DNA from 3 places in the Candidatus Clostridium eludens genome. Region 2 is predicted to be linked to each of the others. Evidence: riboswitches for the same ligand, from Rfam matches in the RefSeq annotation. Region 2 holds a riboswitch; each other region holds the start of a gene.
The links. A riboswitch is a leader RNA that binds a small molecule or an ion and turns the genes downstream of it on or off. The one in region 2 is predicted to bind cyclic di-GMP.
Positions count from the first base shown of each region.

Region 1 (7,792 bases), on a different contig from region 2:
GCAGGATACAGTACACAATTTGTTAATTTATCCAGGTCAATGCAAGATGCAATTATTGCAAGAACAGTTCATGAAAATTATTAGAATTACAATAAAGACATAGTTTTAAGCTGTGTCCCTTTCTAATATTTCATTTTGAGCAAGGAGGAATTTATGAATAGTATAAGTGGGTACTTTATGGAACCTCAGAATTTTTCTGTTAATGATGGGAATGGAATCAGAACGATTATTTTTTTTGCTGGCTGTCCTCTTAGATGCCAATGGTGTTCCAATCCAGAAAGTTGTACAGATTCTAACAAGATTGCATACCATGAAAAGACCTGCATAGGATGTGGAAGGTGTGTTCAAGTATGTCCACATGGAGTAAGTATAAATTTAAACCAGATTGTTCAACGAAAAAAATGCAAATCTTGCGGACTTTGCACAGAGGTATGTCCAACTAATAGTAGAAAAAATTTGATTTATCACTATAATAGTGAACAGATATTAAAAGTAATAGAAAAACAAAGAGTATTTTATAGATATTCAAAGGGTGGAGTTACCTTTTCTGGAGGTGAAGCAACCCTGCAAATAGACATGTTGAGAGAACTTGTAAATAAACTCTATGATAAATCTGTAGATTTAGCTATTGAAACTTCTGGCTACTTTCAATTTGACAACGTGAAAGATATATTGGAAAAATTAAATTTAATATTTATAGATATAAAGCATATGGATAATGATAAACATAGATTCCATACAGGAGTTGGCAATGGAAGGATATTAGAGAATATATCAAGACTTAAAGAATTAAAAGTACCTGTGGTAGTTCGCATACCAGTAATTGATGGAGTAAATTCAAGTATAGAGAATATTAGAAAAACTGCTAAATTTGTTAAAGTTAATATAGATAAATCAAAGTTAGAGCTATTACCATATCACTTATTTGGAAATAGTAAATATGAAGTCCTTGGGTTAAAAAAGCCCTCCAAACAGTTTAAAACTCCATCGAAGGAAGACTTAAGAGAGTTATATAAAATAGTTAAAAATGAGGGTGTTGAGGTAGTAAGTTATAAGTAGGATTAAAGAAGTTATTTGGGTGTGCAGTAGTGCTTATCTCTCACAGTGAATAATATGGCAGTATTAGCTAATTACCCCATTGGAATAAAAAAATTTATAATATGCATACAGATAATATCTTGAGAAAATTGCTTGCCACTTCTAATATTTCTTTTTACAAATCTACAAAAAATGAAAAATTAAGGTAAACTTTATATATTATTCTTGAAAATTGTAAAATTTAGATGTAAAATTATGAATAAATATATATTGACAATGGCACACTTATCGAAAGGTAAGGTCGCAAAGCTATGGGTCTAAAGAAAATTTATTTTTCTATGATTGCCAGGTTGCCAAAATTATAATTATAAGAATTAATATATTATGTTTACATTTTGGTGCCTATAGCTATATAGGCACCTTTTAATTTTTAAATAAATGAAAGGATAGGTGTATTAAAGATATGAAAAAACATGAGATGGCTTTGAATAAGGCCAAAAAAGAGTTCAATGTAAAAATATGGGGTATGTATGAAGCAAGTGATGCTAAGAGTTTCATTGAGGAATTTAAAAAAATAGTATCAACTATACAAACTGCTGATTATATTTTGTGTTTTGATTCCCAAGAATTAAAAGTTTCTACTCGAGATATGGTGCCAATGCTGGAAAGTTGTTTTAAAATGTATAAAGATTTAAATTTTAAGAAAGTTATAATGAAAGCGGGAAATAATGCAACTTTAAAAATGCAGTTAACAAGAATAGGTAGAAATGTAGGGCTTAATGTTGAAGTAATTTAACAACTTACATATGAAGGTTTAGATTGAATTTTATCATTTATTATTCAAGGAGGCTAACAATGGGCGTAAAATTAAGTTGTATTGATATTTGTCATGGTTCTAAGGTTGTTTCAAATGATTTTTATTTAAAGCACTTTGAGAAGCAAGGCAAAAACGTAGAGCATTTGTTAATAGATATAATGGGTAGAGATAAAAGATTTATGTTTGATGATAATGAGACAACTCTATCTTTAGCGTTAAAAGTATCAAAATCTGCATTAGCTAAGGCCAACTTCACAGGTAATGATATAGACATAATAATATATTCTTCTATATTATCGGAATATATTTCACCATCTATGGCAATTTTGTTACATAAGGAGTTAAATGCGGGAAGAAATGTAATGTGTTTTGATATGAATGCTAATTGTGCTGGTATGACTGTTGCTTTAGAATGTGCCTCAAATTATTTGATGACATCAAATCGAGCAAAAAAAGCTCTAATTGTTGGTTGTGATGATTTGAATTCTTTACTTGATCCCAATAATGAACTTTGTTATGGTAATTATGGACATGCTGCTTGTGCAATAGTTTTGGAGAAGGTAAGTGAGGATTGCGGGGTATTGGATACAGAGTATTATATAAATACAGAAGAGAGTGAGAATGCTATGTGTCCAAGTTCAGGATTTTCCAGTTTCTTTAAATCACGAGATGTAGATGAATTTTATTTGAAGTGGATTCCATTTGATGGAGGGGCTTGCGTTTACCCTGCCGTGGACATTATAACCAGCATGTTAAACCAGAAAGGGTTAACCAAAGATAATGTTAGTATGTTTTGTTTTTCACAGTTTGCATTTGTAAATATAAAGACTATAAGAGAACTTATGGACATAGATGAAGACAAGAGTATTTATATAGGTGATAAGTATGGATATACTAGTACAAGCAGTCCTTTTATAGCATTATATGAAGCTATAGAACAAGGCAAAGTTAAAAGAGGAGATTATATAGTATTTTGGACTATTGGCACAGGATCTGAAAGTATAGTAATGCTTTATAAATATTAAGGCATTCAAAAATTTTGATCAAGCTATTCTAAGGCTCAGGTGGAGTTTGCTCATAAGGAATGTCTTTCTTCATCTGAACCTTAGAAAAATTTGATATTAGTCCAATGTTTTGCTGAATTTAACCATTGTTAAGCCTACAATAATAACAATTGATATACTTAAGGATAATATAGGACCTATAATATATGATACACCTACGCCTTTTACTATTATTGCTCTTAGAATTTGCAGAAAATAGGTTAGCGGCAAAGCACAGCTTATAAGATAGATTATTTTAGGCATGGCCTCTCTTGGGAACATAAATCCTGACAGAAGTACACTGGGGAGTAAAAGTGCTAGAGAAGCCTGCATTGCCTGCAGCTGGGTTTTGGCCACAGTGGAGATAAGCATACCTATAGCCAGGGAGCATATGAGAAATAAAGTTCCAAGTGTTATAAAAAGTGCCACACTTCCCTTTACCACTATACCAAATAATAAATTTCCAAGAATCAATACAGTTATCATATTGAGAAAGCCAATTATTGTGTAGGGTATCAATTTTCCCACTACAAGTTCAAAGGAACTAATGGGTGTCATAATAAGCTGCTCCATGGTTCCCTTCTCTCTTTCCCTTACCATTGCAAAAGAAGTTAATATAACAGTAATATTTTGAAGGATGAGTCCCATAACACCGGGTACATTAAACTTACTGCTTTCCAATGTAGGATTGTATAGTACAAGAGGCTTTATGCTTGTCCCTATGCTTGAGGACATATTACGTCCTGATTTTTTGACTTCCACCTCCTGCATTTTAGCTGAATAGTTATTTCCTATAAGCATGGAGTAAGACATGGCAGTTCTTGCTATAGTGGGGTCAGAACCATCCACTAGAACCTGAACTTTTGCCGTTTCATTCCTATCCAATGTTCTCGCATAGTCAGGTGGTATTACAATTCCTACTTTTACTTTTCCCATGTCAATATACTTCTCTACTTCATTAGGGGAATCAGCTGAGCCGTAAAGTTTAAAATAGTATGAGTTTATAAATGCATTTACAAGTTGTCTGCTTTCTACAGTTTTGCTGCCGTCGTACACCATCAGGTTCACGTCATTTACATCTGTATTTGCTGCAAATCCAAATAAAAGCAGCATCATTATGGGCATCACAAGAGCTATAACCAGGCTCGGTTTATCTCTTTTTATGTGAATAAATTCCTTCTTTGTAACTGTAAGTAATCTTTTGAGCTTCACTTTTAAACACCTCCCTTTTCATTTCTTATTTGTTTCAATTCATTAAAGGAAGATACTACTTCTCTATTTGAAAGCTCTTTAACATATTTAATGAATATATCCTCAAGATTTTCCGTACCATTTTTTTTGTATAGATTTTCAGGGGAATCTATTATTATCAGCTTGCTGTTAAATATAAAACCAATTATATCACAAATAGATGCCTCATCCATGTAATGGGTAGTCACAAGTACAGTAATTCCATCTGATACCAGAGTACTTATTGTATACCAGAACTCTCTTCTTGATACTGGGTCTACTCCTGCAGTGGGTTCATCAAGAATCAATAGGCTGGGATTGTGTATTAGAGAACATCCAAGGGCTAGTCTCTGTTTCCATCCCCCAGAAAGTGTTCCAGCCAGACTTTTTTCTTTTCCCTTAAGATTGGCCATGTCAATAAGTTCTTTTTTTCTTAGCTCAAGCCTTTCTTTTGGGAGCATATATATATTGCCATAGAAATTTAAGTTTTCTTCTACAGTGAGATCCTCGTAAAGGCTGAATTTTTGAGACATATATCCAATATTTTGCTTTATCTTTTCAGAATCTTTAAGGAGATCATATCCTAAAACAGAGCCTTCACCTGAGGTAGGCTTCAGTACTCCACATATCATCCTTATGGTAGTAGATTTTCCTGAACCATTTGGGCCTAAGAAACCAAATATTTTTCCTTTAGGAATGCGGAAAGAAAGGTTATCTACAGCTGTAAAATCTCCAAATTTTTTTGTAAGATTATTGATGGAAATTGCATACTCCATAGTAATTCTCCTTTACTTTAGGTTAACATCTAAAAGCATGCCGGATTTCACAGCTTCAAGATTATCTAGTATTTTTATTTTTACTTCATATACGAGCTTCGTCCTATCTTCCTTGGTTACAATATTCATAGGTGTAAATTCTGCTGATGGTGATATATAAGATATTTTTCCTTTTATCACCTTATTTTTTATAAAATCGCTCTTCATATTTACTTCTTTATTAAGCTTTATATATGGAAGTATTTTTTCTGGAACATATATTTTTATATACATATTATTACTATCAAGAAGAGTTACAATTGGAGAACCTTGAGATACATATTCTCCTTTTTTAAAATTAACTGTTTCAACAATTCCGTCTGCTGCAGCTTTTATGCTGCTTTTATCTAAAGCAATTTTAGATAAATCTAAGTTCTGCTGGGCCTGGTCAATACCATATTGGGCTGTAGCTTTGTCCCTGTCTGTAGCGCTATTAACTAAAAGATTAAGTTTATCAGTAGCGGCTCCCAGCTGAGCCTTATAATTATCTATTTGTGCATTTGCAGATGTCAGGGCACTTTTTGCATTATTTAAAGCTGTTTGGGCATTGTCTAAATTGTTTTTTGTTGTATCGAAATTTTCATTGGACTCATAGCCTTTTTGATTAAGAACTAATTCATTGTCGTATATTTTTTTTCTATAATCGTAATTAGTTTGGGCATTATCCAGATTGTTCTGTGCGGTTTCTAACCCAGCTTCACCCTGATTCACCAGTGCCTCACTCTGTTTAACTAACTCTTTTTGTGCGTTTATATCTTCAGCTCTGCTGCCATCGGTAATTTTCCCCAATTCATTTTCTGCATTTTGAACTGAGGTGTTTGCCTGATCCACATTAATTGTGTTTTCGTTCGAATCAAGAATGGCCACTATGTCCCCAATCTTAACTTTAGTACCTTCTTCCACTTTAACATCCTTTATTCTTCCTGATATTTCACTGGTTGCGTTTAATTCATCAGCTTCAACGGTACCGGAGAATTGAAATTCATCAAAATTTTTATCCATGGTGTTTTTAATGATAAAAAATGTTGATAAGCTTATTAAAATTACAGCAAAAATAATAACTGGTCTCATGTTCTTTAATTTATTATTCACAAGCCTCTCTCCTTTATTATTTTTTCTTAATACCATTAAGTAAAATATCTACCAATTTATCTACTTCCTTTTTGTCTCCATCTCCAGCGAAATATTCAGGGAAAACACTGCTTAAAAATATATAACCTCCTATGGTGCTTATTATACTTCTTAATATAAAAGAAGGCTCCATATCTCTTATTTCACTTTTGGCAACATAATCACCTATAAATTTTTTTATTACTGGAAAGGCTTTAGATATTATCTCTTCTTTAAGTATATTTAAAAGTTCTGGTTGGTAAGATGCCTCTACCAGTACGGTCTTGATTAACGGAAGGTTTTTTCGCACAAGGTCTATTCTATCAGCTATAAGTTCTCTGAGTACTTCATCTATAGTTTTGTTTTCACTGTTTTCCATTATTTTTATGGCAGACTCTAGTACAAAGGGTCTCATAAATCTTGTTGCAAAAGGAATTATAAGTCCCATAAGTAAATCTTTCTTTGTCTTATAATATCTAAATATTGTTCCTTCAGCTACATCGGCTTCTTTTGCAATTTCGCTGGTTCTGCTGCTTCCATAACCGTTTTGAGAAAAAACTTTAATGGCTGCATTTAGAATTTGCCACTGTCTTTCTGTAAATTCATTATCATCCAGATTGCTATCCCTTAAAAAGTTTTGAAAAATTTCTTCATAATTATTATCTTGAAAATCCATATAATTCCTCCTTGCCAATGAATGAGTAATCACTCATTTTAAATTTACTACTTTTTAATGCAGTTGTCAATAAAAAGTGTTGAGGTTAGCATTTTATATTGATTATTTGCAAATTTTATGATAACATTACTATTAATATAAATAATAGAAAATTAGAAGTTAAAAGGGAGTAGCTGCCTATAATGGTGGTAAAGTCAACATGCTGACTTTTTAGTCTGGCTTTACCGTGGCTGTTTCAGTCAAGTGAGACTTTTAACACAATGGTTTTATCATTGTGCTTGAAGTCTTTTTTAGTGTAATTATTTATCCGAACGCTACCATTGCTAACCCCCCCCATCTTTCTCAAAGTGGGGGGATAAGCACTGCTTATGCGCCTGGATAAGTTCTTCTAAGGTTCAGATGGAGAAAAGTATTTCTCATAAGCAAACTCCACCTGAACCTAAGAATCACTTTATTCTAAAAAGGATTTTGCACAGGGTAGGATTTTATTGTGTGAAAAGTCTTTTTTATTTACTAATTTTTAAAGGGAGGTCATCAAATGACAGTAATTATTAAAGCATTATTACTTGTAGTTGTAGCAGAAATGGGTGATAAAACTCAACTGCTTGCTATGGCTATGGCCAGTAAGTACAAAGTAAAGCAGGTATTAATAGGTGTGCTTGTGGCTACAATTTTCAATCATGCCATTGCAGTAGCAGTAGGAAGTTATTTGAGCTCAGTTATACCAATGAATATAGTAAAGATTGTAGCTGCAATATCTTTTCTAGTCTTTGGACTTTGGACCTTAAGGGGAGATAAAATTGATGAAGAAAGTGAAAAGAAACATAAATTTGGACCAATTATTACAGTGGCTGCAGCTTTTTTTCTGGCAGAGATGGGTGATAAGACACAACTTATGACAATAGCAATATCGGCGCAAAGTCATCAACCAATTTTTATATTAATCGGGACAACAGTTGGTATGTTAATTGCTGATGGCATAGGTATCATAGGTGGTGCATGGATGGGCAGACATATACCTGAAATATACATAAAATGGGTGGCAGGAGTTATATTTATGTTT
Region 1 covers NZ_JBJHZX010000001.1:280,586-288,377, reverse strand. Annotated here, with positions in the region: gene ACJDU8_RS01380 (glycyl radical protein) at 1-84, shown strand, start outside; gene ACJDU8_RS01375 (glycyl-radical enzyme activating protein) at 154-1,059, shown strand; cyclic di-GMP riboswitch class I at 1,307-1,396, shown strand; gene ACJDU8_RS01370 (hypothetical protein) at 1,502-1,834, shown strand; gene ACJDU8_RS01365 (3-oxoacyl-[acyl-carrier-protein] synthase III C-terminal domain-containing protein) at 1,894-2,880, shown strand; gene ACJDU8_RS01360 (ABC transporter permease) at 2,977-4,110, opposite strand; gene ACJDU8_RS01355 (ABC transporter ATP-binding protein) at 4,113-4,904, opposite strand; gene ACJDU8_RS01350 (HlyD family secretion protein) at 4,917-6,035, opposite strand; gene ACJDU8_RS01345 (TetR/AcrR family transcriptional regulator) at 6,052-6,729, opposite strand; gene ACJDU8_RS01340 (TMEM165/GDT1 family protein) at 7,268-7,792, shown strand, end outside.
Region 1: another riboswitch for cyclic di-GMP. It lies ahead of ACJDU8_RS01370 (hypothetical protein); the one in region 2 lies ahead of ACJDU8_RS11875 (cell wall-binding repeat-containing protein).

Region 2 (7,792 bases):
ATTATTAAGTCTCTTATCAATAAAGTAATCAATAAACTCTTGAAATTCTTCCAATATAACCATATTCCAAACATTACGTTTGTGATGTGTTATCTCTTAGTATATGTGCTTTCAAGTTATATTTCTGCTCTGAATATAAAACTCCACAAAATTGATTTTTAGAATATAATGAAATTTTTAGGTTAATTATTATGTTCTAAATAAGTATTTGTTTTCTAGTTAAAATGTGATATAAATTTGGAAAATACATAACTAAAAATACCGTATTCTTGTGTAATTATTATAGCATATGTAGAGATAATTTTAAGCTCAGAGTAGGGAGAAATTATTTTAGAAATATATAATTAAAGTTATAAAAATTTTGTAATATGACGAAAAAATGCTATAGAATTTAGATTCAACTGTACCCGGTCAAGTATATAGCTGAAATGATGAAAAATTGAGAATGATACAATAAGGTAGACACCAAGATAATAGAAAATGCAAAAAAGTACTCTGCTTTATGGTAAGAAGTTGTAGAATTATTCTATAGGGCCTTAAAAAAAGAGCTTATTCAAGATGAATATTGTGAGTCATTTGAATAAGCTCAAAAAGAAATATTTAAATATATATAATACTAAGAGAATGCACTCGCCTCTCTATTATTATTAATATCAATTAAATAATATGGTATTTATAAATTATTTTACTTTTAGATTTCTTTTATTGCAGATTCAAATGCACTTTCAATAGCAGTCTCCTGGTCTTGAGTAATTGTTCCTGCGGATACTAAACCATCTAGAACAGTTGTACCAGGGTCTTTTGATGTATCCGTCTGTGACTGAGCTGACTCCATAGCAGATTTAAATGCATTTTGAATAGCTGTTTCCTGGTCTTGAGTAATTGTTCCTGCAGATACTAGACTATCTAGAACAGTTGTACCAGGGTCTTTTCTTGAGTGTACATGTGAATGTGCTGATTTCATAGCAGATTTAAATGCATTCTGAACAGCGGTCTCCTGGTCTTGAGTAATTGTTCCTGCAGATGCTAAACTATCTAAAGTATTTGTAAATGGATCCTTTGTTGTATCTGTTGTTGTGCCTGTCTGGGATTGAGTTGACTTCATAGCAGATTCAAATGCACTTTTAATAGCTGCCTCCTGGTCCTGAGTAATTGTTCCTGAAGATACTAAACCATCTAGAACGGATGTACCAGGGTCTGCTGATGTATCTGTCTGTGACTGAGCTGATTTCATAGCAGATTTAAATGCACTTTTAATAGCTGTTTCCTGGTCTTGAGTAATTGTTCCTGCAGACACTAAACTATCTAATGGATTTGTAGGTCTTTTACTGTATACTCCTGATGGTTGCATTGTCTGGCTTCCTGATTGGAAAATACTAGTTACAGCATCCGCTTGAGCTTGAGTAATTGTTCCTGCGGACACCAAACTATCTAACGAATTACTGACTGTATTAGTAATGTTTGTTTCTCTTGGCATTGAGTTATTTAATGATTGCATTCCACATTGACTTAACTCTATTGAATCTTGTCCATATTTTTTATGCTCATTTATTTTCGAATAATCGTCACCATCTGTATTCTGAATGCTGTTTTGAGTATATAAACTATACAAATCACTTGTGTTTCCAGTACCATATATTGTGTTCATTAGTACTCCTCCTCTAATTTTATTAGTTTTGTTCTTGATTGTTTTTTCTTATGAGTAATGTCTAGTTAGCAAAGAAACTATTTTTCTAAACACATTATGGATTTCTGCACATATTGCCACCTCCAAGGAATACACCATCCTTGTATAAATATCACTATTTTAATTCCTAATCAAATTCCCCATCCTTGTTTATATCTTATTTACTTGATTATCGTTATATAATTTATATAGTTTATGAAAATCATGGTAATTTAATTCGAATAATGTTAAATTTTAATGTACAATTTTAGTACTATGCTAATTATTGCATTTTTATAGGATATTAAATACTTTGGTAGAAGAAGGTAGAGTTCTGAAAGCAATGTATTTTGTTTTTATTGCTGAAGAATAGGATAAGAGTAGAGAGGTTATATATAATAGAATATCCCTAAAATATAGTGAAAAGGGATAGAATTTAGGATATAATGTAAAGAAGTTCCGAAATTTAATAAATTAGAAAAAAGAATTTGAAAGAGAATAGACTTCAAATGAAGAGGACGAAAATAAAAAAGCTATAGAAATAGCGAAAAATTTATTAGATGTAGAAACTATATCAATCAAGACTGGACTAAGTGTAGAAGATGTTAAGAAGTTAAAACATTGAAATGAAGGAAATTAAATGCGTTGATGGGAAGATAGAAATTCTCAATCAACACATTTGATTTTTATGTTAAAAAGTGGGATGAGATATTGATTTTTTCATACTATAATGATAATACACGCATATATAGACATAAAATTACAATAATATATAAAAAACATTAACAAAATACAAAGGACTGGGAACTGTGAAGAATTCTATTTATTTGGGCATCTTGAGAATTTGGAGTTAGTGATGCAACCAACCAATTGAAACTAATTGTTTTTGATTAGCTTTAATTGGTTTTATTATTTAAGATGGATATACAAATGATATTAAGTCTTAAAAAGCTTTATCTATTCTAGGTAAGCACAGTGAGGAACACATAAAAGGAGAATAAGGGGGGAATGCTACTTGTTAAAAAATTTTAAACTCAATGATAATTCAGAATGTAACAAAGAATTTGTTTGAAAAATTGTTTGGTGATAGAGACCATCTTTAAAGATGGATAAGTGCATTGCTTTAATATAAATGGAAGATATAACCATGCGGCTATAGGAGTATATTTTTGCATTTTTTATAGAAAAATTTATCCATGGACTATAATTAAATTTTCGAACTTACGTTAATATAGTATAATATTCTTATCTTAATATTACCAATTATTATTTTAGGAGATGCACACAATGAAAAATAAATTAATGAAGTTAGCAACAATAATATGTTTGACATCCATAGTAATAAATCATTTAACTATCACCTCAGCTACTGCCAGTACTATAACTAATACAATTACAACTACCAATACAACAACCGATGCCAGCACTATAAACAATCTAACTCTTAAGGAATTAGTATCTACGTCTATAGCTATGCCTCAAAACGGTATAGATGAAATAATAAATGGAGGCACCACTTCTAAAAATACGAATCATTCCTCCTTCACACCAGATTACACCAAGATTTATTATATAACGGATATGGCAGATGATGAAGTGCCAGTGTACTATTATAAATTCTCCAGTGTTAATATTGGACAATCATATCCTGAAGTAATATATAATGGGTATATGCGTACATATGATAGTCACACACTATCCGCTGCTCGACAATTTTCTATCATGGTAAATAATGGGGATACGTATAAAAAAGTAACAGGTGGTACATTATTTTCAAACAGTGCTAAAACAAATTCACGATATCAAACAAAGAGATTATCTTCAATCGAAGATATAGCAAAATTGAGTAATCCAAGCAGTGGTAAACTTCAAAATATAATACTTACAGCCGGGGTAACCTTTGCGGATTCATTATCAAGCATATTAATGGCTTCAAAGCTTCAGGCTCCTATAATATTTATAAATTCGGAAAATGATACTTCAGCCACCTCATATATTACAAGGCAGTTAGATCCTAATGGAGCAATCTATATACTAGGGGGTACTGGCGCAGTGAGTGATAATACAGAATGGTATTTCAAACTAAAAGGCTATAGAACTATAAGACTGGGTGGAGATACGAGATATGACACCTGTGAAGCTATTAATAATCAATTTCCTGTTTCAGGAGGAAATCCAGTGATTATAGCAAGCGGAGAGAATTTCCCTGATGCGCTGAGTATTAGCAGTATATCAGTAATTAAAAACTATCCTATATATTTAACCATGAAAGACACTCTGCCGGACCAGACATCAAGACTACTTTCACGAACCTCACCTTCTCAAATTTATGTCATAGGAGGAGCCGGTGTTATATCTGATAATGTTATTAGCAAGCTTAAGAAATACTCAAATAATATTACAAGAATAAGTGGAACTGACAGATATGAAACTTCTATCAATGTGTGCAAATATTTCAATATAGGAGACTATAATATAGCTGTAACAACAGGTACGGATTTCAAATATGCCTTAGCTGGAAGTTTGGCAGCAGCAATGTATAATGCTCCAATACTCCTAGTGGATGGCAATACTACAAAAGTAAAGCAATATTTGGACGGCAGTAAATATTCAAATATTCTCATTTTAGGCGATGCTAAAACAATAAGTACAGATACGGAAAAAGCTCTTGTCCAATAAATAAAAAATGAAAGAGGTGTTATAGTGAAAAATATTAATTTAAAAATGATTAGTGTGTTATGCATGTGTATTGTAATTAGTACTATGACTGTAATAACTCCTTTAAGTACATATGCAGCAACTACAGGCACTCAAGCAATTACACCAGGAGCCATTGTGACCTACACACAGCTTAAGGCTGCAGCTGTGGCTCTTCCACAAAACGCACAGGATATAATTTTTAGAGGTGGTTTTACAACCAAAGGAAAGGCGACAACTACATTTATACCTGACAAAACAAAAATATATTATTTACAAGATGCTACCACCCGTATTATATCATTTTATCAATTTTATACAATGATACCATTCACCACATATCCAGCAGTACATTATTATGCATATGTATATGAATACCATACTACAGATACTTCTAGTACACCTTTAACTCCATCTTCTGCTATGTTTGTTGCAAATGATAAAACTCTGTATAAAAAGCTTCAGGATGGCACTGTATTATCGGATGGAACTACTGTAACAACTACTAACACAGGTAGGTATCAGCACAAGAGATTTACAACCATGATAGATATTGCAAATGAATTTTTTCCTGTGCAGAAGAACGAAGTGAACAAAGTAATAACTCTTAAAAACGTAGTTATAGCATCTGGAACTATATTTGCAGATTCTCTCTCTGGATCGGTATTAGCAGCAGAACTGAATGCTCCTATATTGTTATTGAATACAAAGAGTGATTCAGCTGTATATAGTTTTATTACAAGTAAGCTCAATAAGAATGGTACGGTATATATTTTGGGCAGAGAAGGTGCTATAAGTACAGATATAGAAAATAAATTTAAGAAATTGGCATATAATGTAATTCGGATCGGCGGATTAGATAGATACGATACCTGTGAACAAGTAAACAACAACCTTAATATACCAAAAGGGACTCCTGTATTTTTAGCTAGTGGAGAAGATTTTCCTGATGCTCTTAGTGCCGGAGCAGTAGCTGCCATAAAGCAGTATCCTATATTAGTAACTCAAAAAGATACTCTTCCTCCGCAAACAATACACCAATTAATAAAAATAAAACCTTCAGCCATATATGTAGTTGGTGGAACAGGAGTAATCTCTGATAATATCTTTAATACATTAAACAATTATTCCAGTAATGTTACCAGAATAAGCGGAGCAGACAGATATGCAACTTCATTAAGCATATGCAAGAGTTTTGATTCTGAATATGGCACCACAGTAATATTTGCTGCGGGTTCGGATTTTAAGGATGCCGTATGCGCAAGTTCGTTAGCGGCAAAATATAGTGCTCCTATAATACTTACCAATAATAATATTAAAGATTCAAAAACATATATAGATAATAGCAAGTATTTAAATATATATATTCTCGGAGGTACTGATGAAATAAGCACAGATGTAGAAAATGCTCTAAAAAAATAAATAACGTGAGTTCGAAGATGTAATCACCAATACGGATAAACTTTCCTAATGAAAATACAAAAAAGTAGTTCTGCAAATACATGGACTAATTTGCCATTGTAACTACGGCAAATGTTGATGATAGAGCAGCTGTGTTTGAACTAATTGGAGCAAATAACACATTAAAAATATTACGGAGGATAATTTGAAGGTGCAATAGGAAGTATAAAGTAAAAGGTAAAAAGACTCTTGTATTAGTATTGAAAATGTGTAATCATATCTATAGTTTATACAATAAGTGCTAATTCTGGTGTGTATGTTTAGTATAAAATTTTAAATTAGGAGATAAAAAATGGAACAAGATATATGGGAAGTATTATATGAAAAAGCAAGAGAAGTCCAAAAATCAAGAGTAATCTCACCTTTTATTGAAGCAGGTGGTGTAGCAAGTGCAATTCTAACGAAAAGTGGAAATATATATGTTGGGGTTTGTATTGATACAGCATCAACCCTTGGAATGTGCGCAGAGCGCAATGCAATTGCAAATATGATAACCCATGGAGAAAGTAAAATTGATAAAGTGGTTGCTATTGTAGAAGATGGAAGCGTAGGTTCACCTTGCGGAGCGTGTAGAGAATATATGATGCAGTTAGATAAAGATAGTTCTGAAATAGAAATATTAATAGATTATAAGACCAGAAAAACTGTTAGATTAAAATATTTAATTCCTGATTGGTGGGGAGCTTATCGCTTTAATGACTAAGATATGTTAGTATAATCTAAAGTTATATTAGTTTGTAATCTTCATAAGTTGTGGCATGACTGTAATTTGTTGTAAAATAGGGAGCGTTTTACAGTACGGCGGGAGAGGAGCAATATGAGAATAGAAACAAATCATATAGTAATTCGAGATTTTCAGCGAAAAGACGCAGAAAACCTTTATCGGATTGTCAGAGAGAAAAATATTGTTTGATTTATGCCTGATTGGGCAGAAAATGATGATTCACCACAAGCGTTTTTTCAATATATTGATTGGCATCAATCTCAAAAAAATTCAACTAATAGTTATGAGAATAAAAGATATGCAAGTACATTATTAAAGCGAGGTGAATGAGACGTAGGGGAGAAATATCAAATGATAAATGGTTATAATTTGGATATTTATGCACAATTTAAAGCATTAGAAAACATTATTATGTCAAATGAAATTATTAATATAGCAATTGAACGATCCAAACGGCTAGACATAGGCAGTTATTATATAGGTGCTGGTTGTATTGCACAAACAGTTTGGAATTATCTTTCCGATTATCCACTAGAGTATGGTATAAAGGATATTGATTTTGTTTATTTTGATGATATAAATTTAGACTTTCAGTCTGAAAATAGAATTATTTCTCAAATGAAAGAACTATATTCAGATTTAGAAATCGAAGTGGATATAAAAAATCAAGCTAGGATTCATCTATGGTATAAAAATCATTTTGGATATACAATTGAGCCGTATATATCGCTTGAATCCGCTATAAATACATGGCCTACTACTGCTACAGCGATTGGAGTTAGAAAAGAAAAAAATAATGAATTTAAAGTATACGCTCCATTTGGATTAAATGATTTGTTTGGAAAAATTGTACGGGCAAATAAAGCACAGATAACGAAGCAGATTTATGATAATAAAGTGTCAAGTTGGTTAGATAAATGGCCAGACTTAAAAATTATTCCATGGGAAGGTTAGTTTAGATGAACTAATTTAATTCGCGTTCTTCTTAAGTTGTAGTGTAACTGTAAATTATTCAAAGATAGTTGATATTTATAAATTGTGAGGGTTAAAATGATAGGGTTAAAAAGAGGAATAGTTGTATTAGAAGAATACTCTATAGAGTGGGAGATTAATGCAAAAAAAATTATTTCTGAACTGAGAGAGATATTTGGAGATAAGGCAGTAGATATTCAGCATATTGGAAGTACAGCGATTAGAAATCTCAAAGCGAAACCTATTATTGACATTTTAGTTGGGGTAAAAGA
Region 2 covers NZ_JBJHZX010000016.1:49,669-57,460, forward strand. Annotated here, with positions in the region: gene ACJDU8_RS11870 (hypothetical protein) at 692-1,648, opposite strand; cyclic di-GMP riboswitch class II at 2,460-2,543, shown strand; gene ACJDU8_RS11875 (cell wall-binding repeat-containing protein) at 2,954-4,345, shown strand; gene ACJDU8_RS11880 (cell wall-binding repeat-containing protein) at 4,370-5,785, shown strand; gene ACJDU8_RS11885 (cytidine deaminase family protein) at 6,117-6,527, shown strand; gene ACJDU8_RS11890 (nucleotidyltransferase family protein) at 6,900-7,502, shown strand; gene ACJDU8_RS11895 (GrpB family protein) at 7,599-7,792, shown strand, end outside.

Region 3 (7,792 bases), on a different contig from region 2:
CTTCTATGGTTATTATATTTTTAGACACATCATTTAATACATTCAGCATAGAATATAGGGTTGTTGTTTTACCGCTTCCAGTGGGCCCTGATACCAGTATTATACCATATGGATTAGAAATCATCCTCATTATTTTTGTCAATCCATTATGTTCCACGCCAATTTTTTCAAGTTCTATGGAAAAATTGTTCCTATCTAGTAATCTCATCACAATTTTTTCCCCTAAAACTGTTGGAACTGTGGAAGTTCTGATGGCTATATCCTTTTCCTTAACTTTAAAATTAATTTTGCCATCCTGGGGTATTCTGTTTTCTGCTATATTAAGGCCAGCCATTATCTTTATTCTGCTGGTTACAGGAGAAAGCATGTCTATATCCGTTCTCATAATCTCTCGAAGACCACCATCTACCCTAAATCTCACTCTCATTTCCTTTTCATCCGGTTCTATATGGATATCCGAAGCATTGTATAAAGTGGCATTTTCGATTATGGTATTTAAAAATTTTATAATTGGTGCAGAAGCTTCATCTATTATTTCCTCTTCTGTTTCCATCTTTCTGCCTGAAAAGTTCTTTTTGTAGTTTTGTGCTGCTTCCTGTGCCTTGCTTTTTCCATAGTATTTTTCAATATTATCAAGTATACTGCTTTTCAATGCTATGGCAGTTTTAACATTATACCCTGTTGCTATTTTTATATCTTCAATGGCAAAATAATTTAAAGGATCACTCATAGCTACGAGTAAAAAACCATTCATAATATCTATAGGAATAGCTTCATATTTCTTTGCAATACTTACTGGTATAATATCTATAATATCCTGCCTTACATTAATATTATCTAAATTTATTAAAGGTATTCCCAGCTGCTGTTTTATGGCATGTACTATCTGCTCATTAGTAATAAAGCCCTTACTTACAAGTATTTCACCAAGCTTTTCACCTGTGTCTTTCTGTAAAATAAGGGCTCTTTGTAGTATTTTTTCCGTTATAACTCCTGCATCTACTAGGATTTCTCCCAAACGTTTTTTTACTTTTGACATGAATCTACTCCTTTCTATTCAATAAAACTGTATCACAATTATATAAAGAACATGGAAAATCATGTTCTTTATACTTTTTCCTATTGGACTATAAATGCTTGTGTTGCACTTTCACCACTGTCTATTCCTACTACCCCATAACCATTACTATACACAACCACAATAACTTCACCCTTTTTGCCAGTAAACGACGATCCTGCGTCAGCTTTCACATTTGCTTCAGTAGTAGCACTACTAATAGACGAATCAGTAGTAGGTGCAGATATAATTTCATATGCATAACCTATACCAGCTCCACTTATATTAGTAAATGGATTAATCAATTTGTCAGTTGAACTACTACCTGTGTTAAAAGCACCAGCAAATGCCGATGTTAAATCTGCAGTAGTTAAATAAGCATTTATTCCGCTAGTATTAGTAACTTTCGTTTCCAAATATGCTCTTACGGTATTTACATTGGTAATTACCCCTGCATTTTTAGAATTGTTCTTAAATATTTGTGATTTAGGTATCAATACCACAGCCAGTATAGCAATAATAGCAAGAACTATCATAAGTTCAATAAGCGTGAAACCTTTTTTCTTTTTTATCATTTCCATAAAACTCCATCCTTTCTTCATTAAAATTAAACAGCAGATTTTCTGTGTAGATTCAAGCATGGCAAGTTGTTAATTATGTATTTTTCCATCACCTCCTAATAAAACATCTTTTAATATCTAAAATAAGTACCAATTTAAAATACTTTGTCCAAAAAACACTGTAACCACAGAAGCTATAACAATAAATGGACCAAAGGGAATATAATCTTTTTTTGACTTCTTCCCTGACAAAATAAGTGCTACCCCTACCACCGCTCCTATAACAAGGGCTAAAAATATCATCAATACTGTATACTTAAGTCCTAAAAACAAACCACATACCAGTGAAATCTCTGCATCTCCCCAGCCCATACCTCCTTTTGTTATAAGGATAATTAATGTTAAAAGTCCTCCTCCTAACATACCTCCATAAATATAGGTTTTTATAGGCAGTCCCATGTAAAGATATATTCCTAAAAATATTATGCCTGCAATAATACCTGTTCCTGTAGTCTTAAAATAGACATCTGTAGTATCAAAATCTATCATTCCCACCACAATCATAATACTTATAAATACTATATATTTTATAAGATTTACCCCTATTCCAAACTTAATATAAGTAAGCAAATACAACAAACCTGTTATAAATTCCAACATAGGATACCTTAAGGATATTTTTTTTTCACAATGTCTACATTTTCCCCTTAAAATTATGTAACTTATTACAGGAATTAAATCATAAGCTTTAATTTCCTTATTGCAATTTGTACAATGGGAGGGTGGATAAACAACAGATTCACCTTTTGGTATTCTGTATATGCACACATTCAAAAAACTTCCCATTATAGTTCCCAAAATAAAAATAACAACACCATAATAAATAACCATAATTTACTCTCCATTTTTTAAAAAACAAAACCCTGTATTCATAAAAATTATTTATGAATACAGGGCCGGTTGCATCACTAACTCCAACACACACAAGGATGCCCAGATTAAAGTGTGTATTTCATCGCTTCCCTATCATTTGTTTAATCCTACCATAAAATTTTCTTAATTTCAACAAGTTTTAGTTAATAAATTGTTTACAAATTATTCAAAATATTTAATTCAAAATATACCTGGAAATCTAAAATTATGGTTGCAAAATATGACATTTTATTATACAGTATTTTTATAATATTTATTTAAATCTACTCAAATTTCTACAGGTAAACTTCAATTAATTTCTATAAAATAACTTACATTAATTACTTGAAAACAACCTCAATTTCTATTATATTAACTAATTAAAAAATTATTTTTAACACTTTAATCCTAAATTTAATTTAAACTTAACATTTAATATACTAACCTTTAGATTTTATAAACCAGGAGGTTACTATGAGGATTTATGATAAAAACAGGGAACAAATGTATACAAGGGCTTTAAATGGAGCCAACATAGTACTTTGGGAATGGAATTTAAAAAAGTACCATATGTTTTTTTCTGAAAATTTTGTTCATATGACAGGATACAGTGTAGAATATTTTAAAAGCTTATTTGATTTTATGGAGAAAACTGTTGTTGAAGAAGATAAGCTCAGCGCCAAAAATGATTTAACTTTTTTTATTAAGGGCAATACAGTAAGCTATAGAAGTGAATTTAGAATTTTAACTAAGGAAAATCATATTAAATCATTACTTGTTAAAGGTGCGGCTACTAAAAATTCTGACCATAAAATGTTCTTATTATCCGGCTCAATAAGTGATATTACAGAAGAGAAAAGGCTGGAGGACTATATTAATCATTCTGCCTATTATGATTCTTTAACAGGACTTCCTAATAGAATCTTATTTAAAAATACCCTTAAAACAGCCTTAAGCAATTATGAAAATGGTGCACTAATATTTATAGATATTGATGATTTTAAATTAATTAACGACACTTTTGGTCATGACTACGGAGATCTATTATTGGTAATTTTCTCACAGCTAGTGACCATGTGTATAAAAGATTCTGGAACCCTATACCGCCTGGGAGGCGATGAATTTATAATACTCATCAATAAGTTTACTTCCTATAAAGAATTAAAAAAACTTTGTATTAAAATAATCAATTATCTTAAAGAACCTTTTGAAGTTAAAGAAAAACAAATATATATAACTGCAAGCATGGGTATTACTATATTTCCAAATGACAGTAATGATGTAACAGAATTGTATAAATATGCAGATCTGGCCATATTTCAATCAAAAATCAATGGTAAAAACACTGTTACTTTTTTTCAGCGAGAATTGTTTCATTCATATTGCAGAAAACTCGTTATTGAACAGGAGCTTAAAACCGCAGTTGAAAATGATGAATTCTATATACTCTATCAGCCACAAATAGATGCTACAAAAAATAAAGTAATAGGATTTGAATCCCTGTTAAGGTGGCAAAACAGTAGACTTGGATCTGTTTCCCCTGCGGAATTCATACCAATATCAGAAAGCACAGGAAGTATTGTAGAAATAGGTGAATGGGTTTTAAATTCAGTATGCAAGGTAATTCGCCAATTACAATTGAAGAATTATGAATTTAAAACCATATCAGTAAATATTTCTCCTATTCAGTTGAAAAAAAGTGATTTTGTGAGCAAACTCATCAGTATATATGAGAAAAACAAGATTTCACCTTCCTTACTTGAAATTGAGATAACAGAAGGTACACTGATAGATTTATTTACCTGTAAAATTAAAGCTCTAAACCAACTCTTAGAAAAAGGAGTTAAGGTTGCCATAGATGATTTTGGTACGGGATATTCTTCCTTAAACTATTTAACTACTCTGCCAGTTAATACATTAAAAATTGATAAATCCTTTATTGATAACATTGAAAGTAAGAAGAATAAAGCTGTAATAAAATCTATTATAAGCTTATGCAAATCATTGGATTATAAAATTATTGCAGAAGGAGTAGAAACAAAAAAACAGCTAGATTCACTTCTTGGCATAGGCTGTAATATAATCCAGGGATATTACTTCAGTAAACCTTTGTCTTTAAATGAGATTGAAAACATTTTGATGAAAAAAAATAAATTTGGAGGAGTGTAAATTTGGATAATTTAATGAACAACGATAATACAAAAAATAAGATTACTATTAAAAAGGAACAAGAATTAAAAGAAAAATATGAAGAGCTTTCCACTATATATGAAGAACTGGCTGCTGCAGAAGAAGAATTAAGAAGCAACTATATGGAATTAGAAAAAGCCAAGATAGAAGCAGAAAATGCTAGAGTGGAGGCGGAAAATGCAAATAAGGCCAAAAGCCAATTCCTGGCTAACATGAGTCATGAAATCAGAACTCCACTAAATGGTATCATAGGAGCCATTGACTTACTTGAGCTAATGGAATTAAAGGAAGATGCAAAAATGCATTTAGAAATATTAAAAGATTCATCAAAGCATCTATTGGATATAATAAATAATATTTTGGATATATCTAAAATAGAATCAGGAAAAATTGAACTTTATATGAAGGTTTTCAACTTAAAAAATATGATTGATGTTTTTATAAAAGAGCTTTCATTTGCCTGTGCAAATAAAAATCTGGAATTCACCTATTTCATAGATCCTCTACTCCCTTTTGAAATAATCGGAGATCAGATAAAATTAAAACAAGTGCTCATAAATCTATTCAATAATGCTCTTAAGTTTACAAATAAGGGCAGTATAATTTTTAAAGTTAAAAAGGTATCTCAGATAAACGAAAAAGTGATTCTTAAGTTTTCTATAAAAGATACAGGTATTGGAATAAAAGAAGAAGTTAAGGAGCAAATTTTCAAAAAATTCTTTCAACAAGATGTATCATATAACAAATATTATGCCGGTACAGGTCTTGGACTTTCAATATCAAAGGAACTTGTAAAGATTATGAATGGTGATATATGGTTTGAAAGTAAAGACAATGAGGGAAGTACATTTAATTTCACAGCAGAATTCCTACTGGATTTCAATAAAACCTTAAGTGAAGCTAATATTAATTTAGAAAATACAAAATACTCGGAAGTTGCATGTAAAACTATCTTAATAGTGGAAGACAATGAAATAAATATGAAAATAGCATGTAGTATATTAAAAAAATTGGGATATAATTTTTTATGGGCATATACTGGAAAACAAGCATTGGAAATTTTAAGAAGCAAACATGTAGATTTGATACTTATGGACATACAAATGCCTGAATTAAATGGACTTGAAACTACAAAGATAATTAGAAAGAACGAAATCTATAAAAAAGATCACTTACCTATAATTGCAATGACTGCATATGCTATGCTTGGGGATAGAGAAATGTGTATTGAAGAAGGTATGGATGACTACATTTCAAAACCTTTTGATATATATATAATGAAAAATATTTTAGAAAAGTTCTTATAGTTTTAAAAAAAATTCATATAAATAGTTTCGTGAGCATCTGTAAATTTTTACAAAGCATAAAACTGTTTAATTAAAATAAAAAGCAGTAATTTACATTACAGCTTTTTATACATACATATAAATTATAAATACCATTTATTTAGTCTCTATACCCTCACCTTTTACAGTTCTGTTTCTGCCTTTTCGCTTTGCTTCATATAAGTTCTTATCTACTTTAATCAAGATATTTTCAACATCCAATTTTTCATCTTCAATAGAATATAGTCCGAAACTTGAAGTTATTCGAACATTTGTATCACCATATTCAAATATAGTATCACTTATTGTTTTTCTTATTTTTTCAGCAACATTATATGCATTTTCCAATTCCGTATTATTTAATACAATGAGAAATTCATCTCCTCCATACCTTCCAACCCAATCTGAGCCTTTTCTAATTGAATTTTTAATAAGATTAGCAAAATCTTTTATTATTCTATCTCCAACAACATGTCCATATTTATCATTTATATTTTTTAAGTGATCTATATCCGTCATAATTACAGACAAGGGATGTCCATGTATAATACTATTATTTACATCTATCGGCAGCCTTTCATTAATATATCTCCTATTGTAAATACCTGTAAGACCATCAGTTACAGTGTTTTCAATTTCACTGAGCTTTCTTTCAGTTACATCAGTCACAAGTACTGCAAATTGACCTAGTTTAGGGCTATAGGCATAAATATTAAAATATTTATTGAATTCTTTAGAATAGTTTTCAAAATTAAGTGGTTGTCCAGACAATGCAACTCTGCCATAGTTTTCAATCCAGTACTTTTCAGTCTCTGGAAGAACTTCAAGTACTGTTTTGCCAATATAATCTTCAGCCTTAATATTTAAAATTTTTTGAAAGCTATCATTCATATCCAGAAATCTGTAGTCTACTGGTACATTATTATCATCAACTATTATTTGGTGCAGGGCAACCCCCTGACTCATGGATGAATATAATGTCCTATATTTTTCTTCATTTTCATTTAATCTTTCTATTAACTTTTGCTTTTCAGTAATATCCCTTGCTATTGAGGATGCCCCTATTATATTATTGTCAATATCGTATATGGGAGAAACAGTAATTGACACTGCTACAGCCTCTCCGTTACTCTTTTTCATATATATCTCATGATTTTGTATTTTAATTCCATCATTCACTCTATTCAAAGTTTCTTTAATACGCTCATAATCATTATCAAAATAAATTACAGATATGTGTTTACCTATAATTTCATTTTTTGTATATCCATAAAGTTTTTCTGCACCTTTATTCCAACTTTTTATAATACCATCTGTACTCTTGCCTATAATAGCATCATCAGAGGACTCAACTATGGAAGATAAATTTTTCATCTCTTCTTCAATTCTTCTTCTATTTACTATATTTCTAATTATGCTTGCAACATATTTATAATTATCTATATCTATAACAAAAGACTTTACTTCAGCCGGAAAATAAGAACCATCTTTTCTATAATGTATAGTTTCAAATTCTATGCTTCCTGCTTTGGCCTCATCAAATTGTTTAAAAATAAAATCCTTATTTTTGGAATTTCTCAAGTCAAAAACATCTAGTGATTTAAACTCATCATAGGTATAACCATATTCTTTCACAGCTTCTTTATTAGCATTTAATATTTTTCCGTTTTCATCCAACATAAATATGATATCTTTTGCATTATCAATAACCTCCTGACATAATCTCTGTTTCTTATTGTCAATAAATT
Region 3 covers NZ_JBJHZX010000009.1:29,761-37,552, reverse strand. Annotated here, with positions in the region: gene ACJDU8_RS07685 (GspE/PulE family protein) at 1-1,039, opposite strand, end outside; gene ACJDU8_RS07680 (prepilin-type N-terminal cleavage/methylation domain-containing protein) at 1,120-1,638, opposite strand; gene ACJDU8_RS07675 (prepilin peptidase) at 1,756-2,508, opposite strand; cyclic di-GMP riboswitch class II at 2,563-2,649, opposite strand; gene ACJDU8_RS07670 (sensor domain-containing protein) at 3,004-4,698, shown strand; gene ACJDU8_RS07665 (response regulator) at 4,701-6,026, shown strand; gene ACJDU8_RS07660 (sensor domain-containing diguanylate cyclase) at 6,162-7,792, opposite strand, start outside.
Region 3: another riboswitch for cyclic di-GMP. It lies ahead of ACJDU8_RS07675 (prepilin peptidase); the one in region 2 lies ahead of ACJDU8_RS11875 (cell wall-binding repeat-containing protein).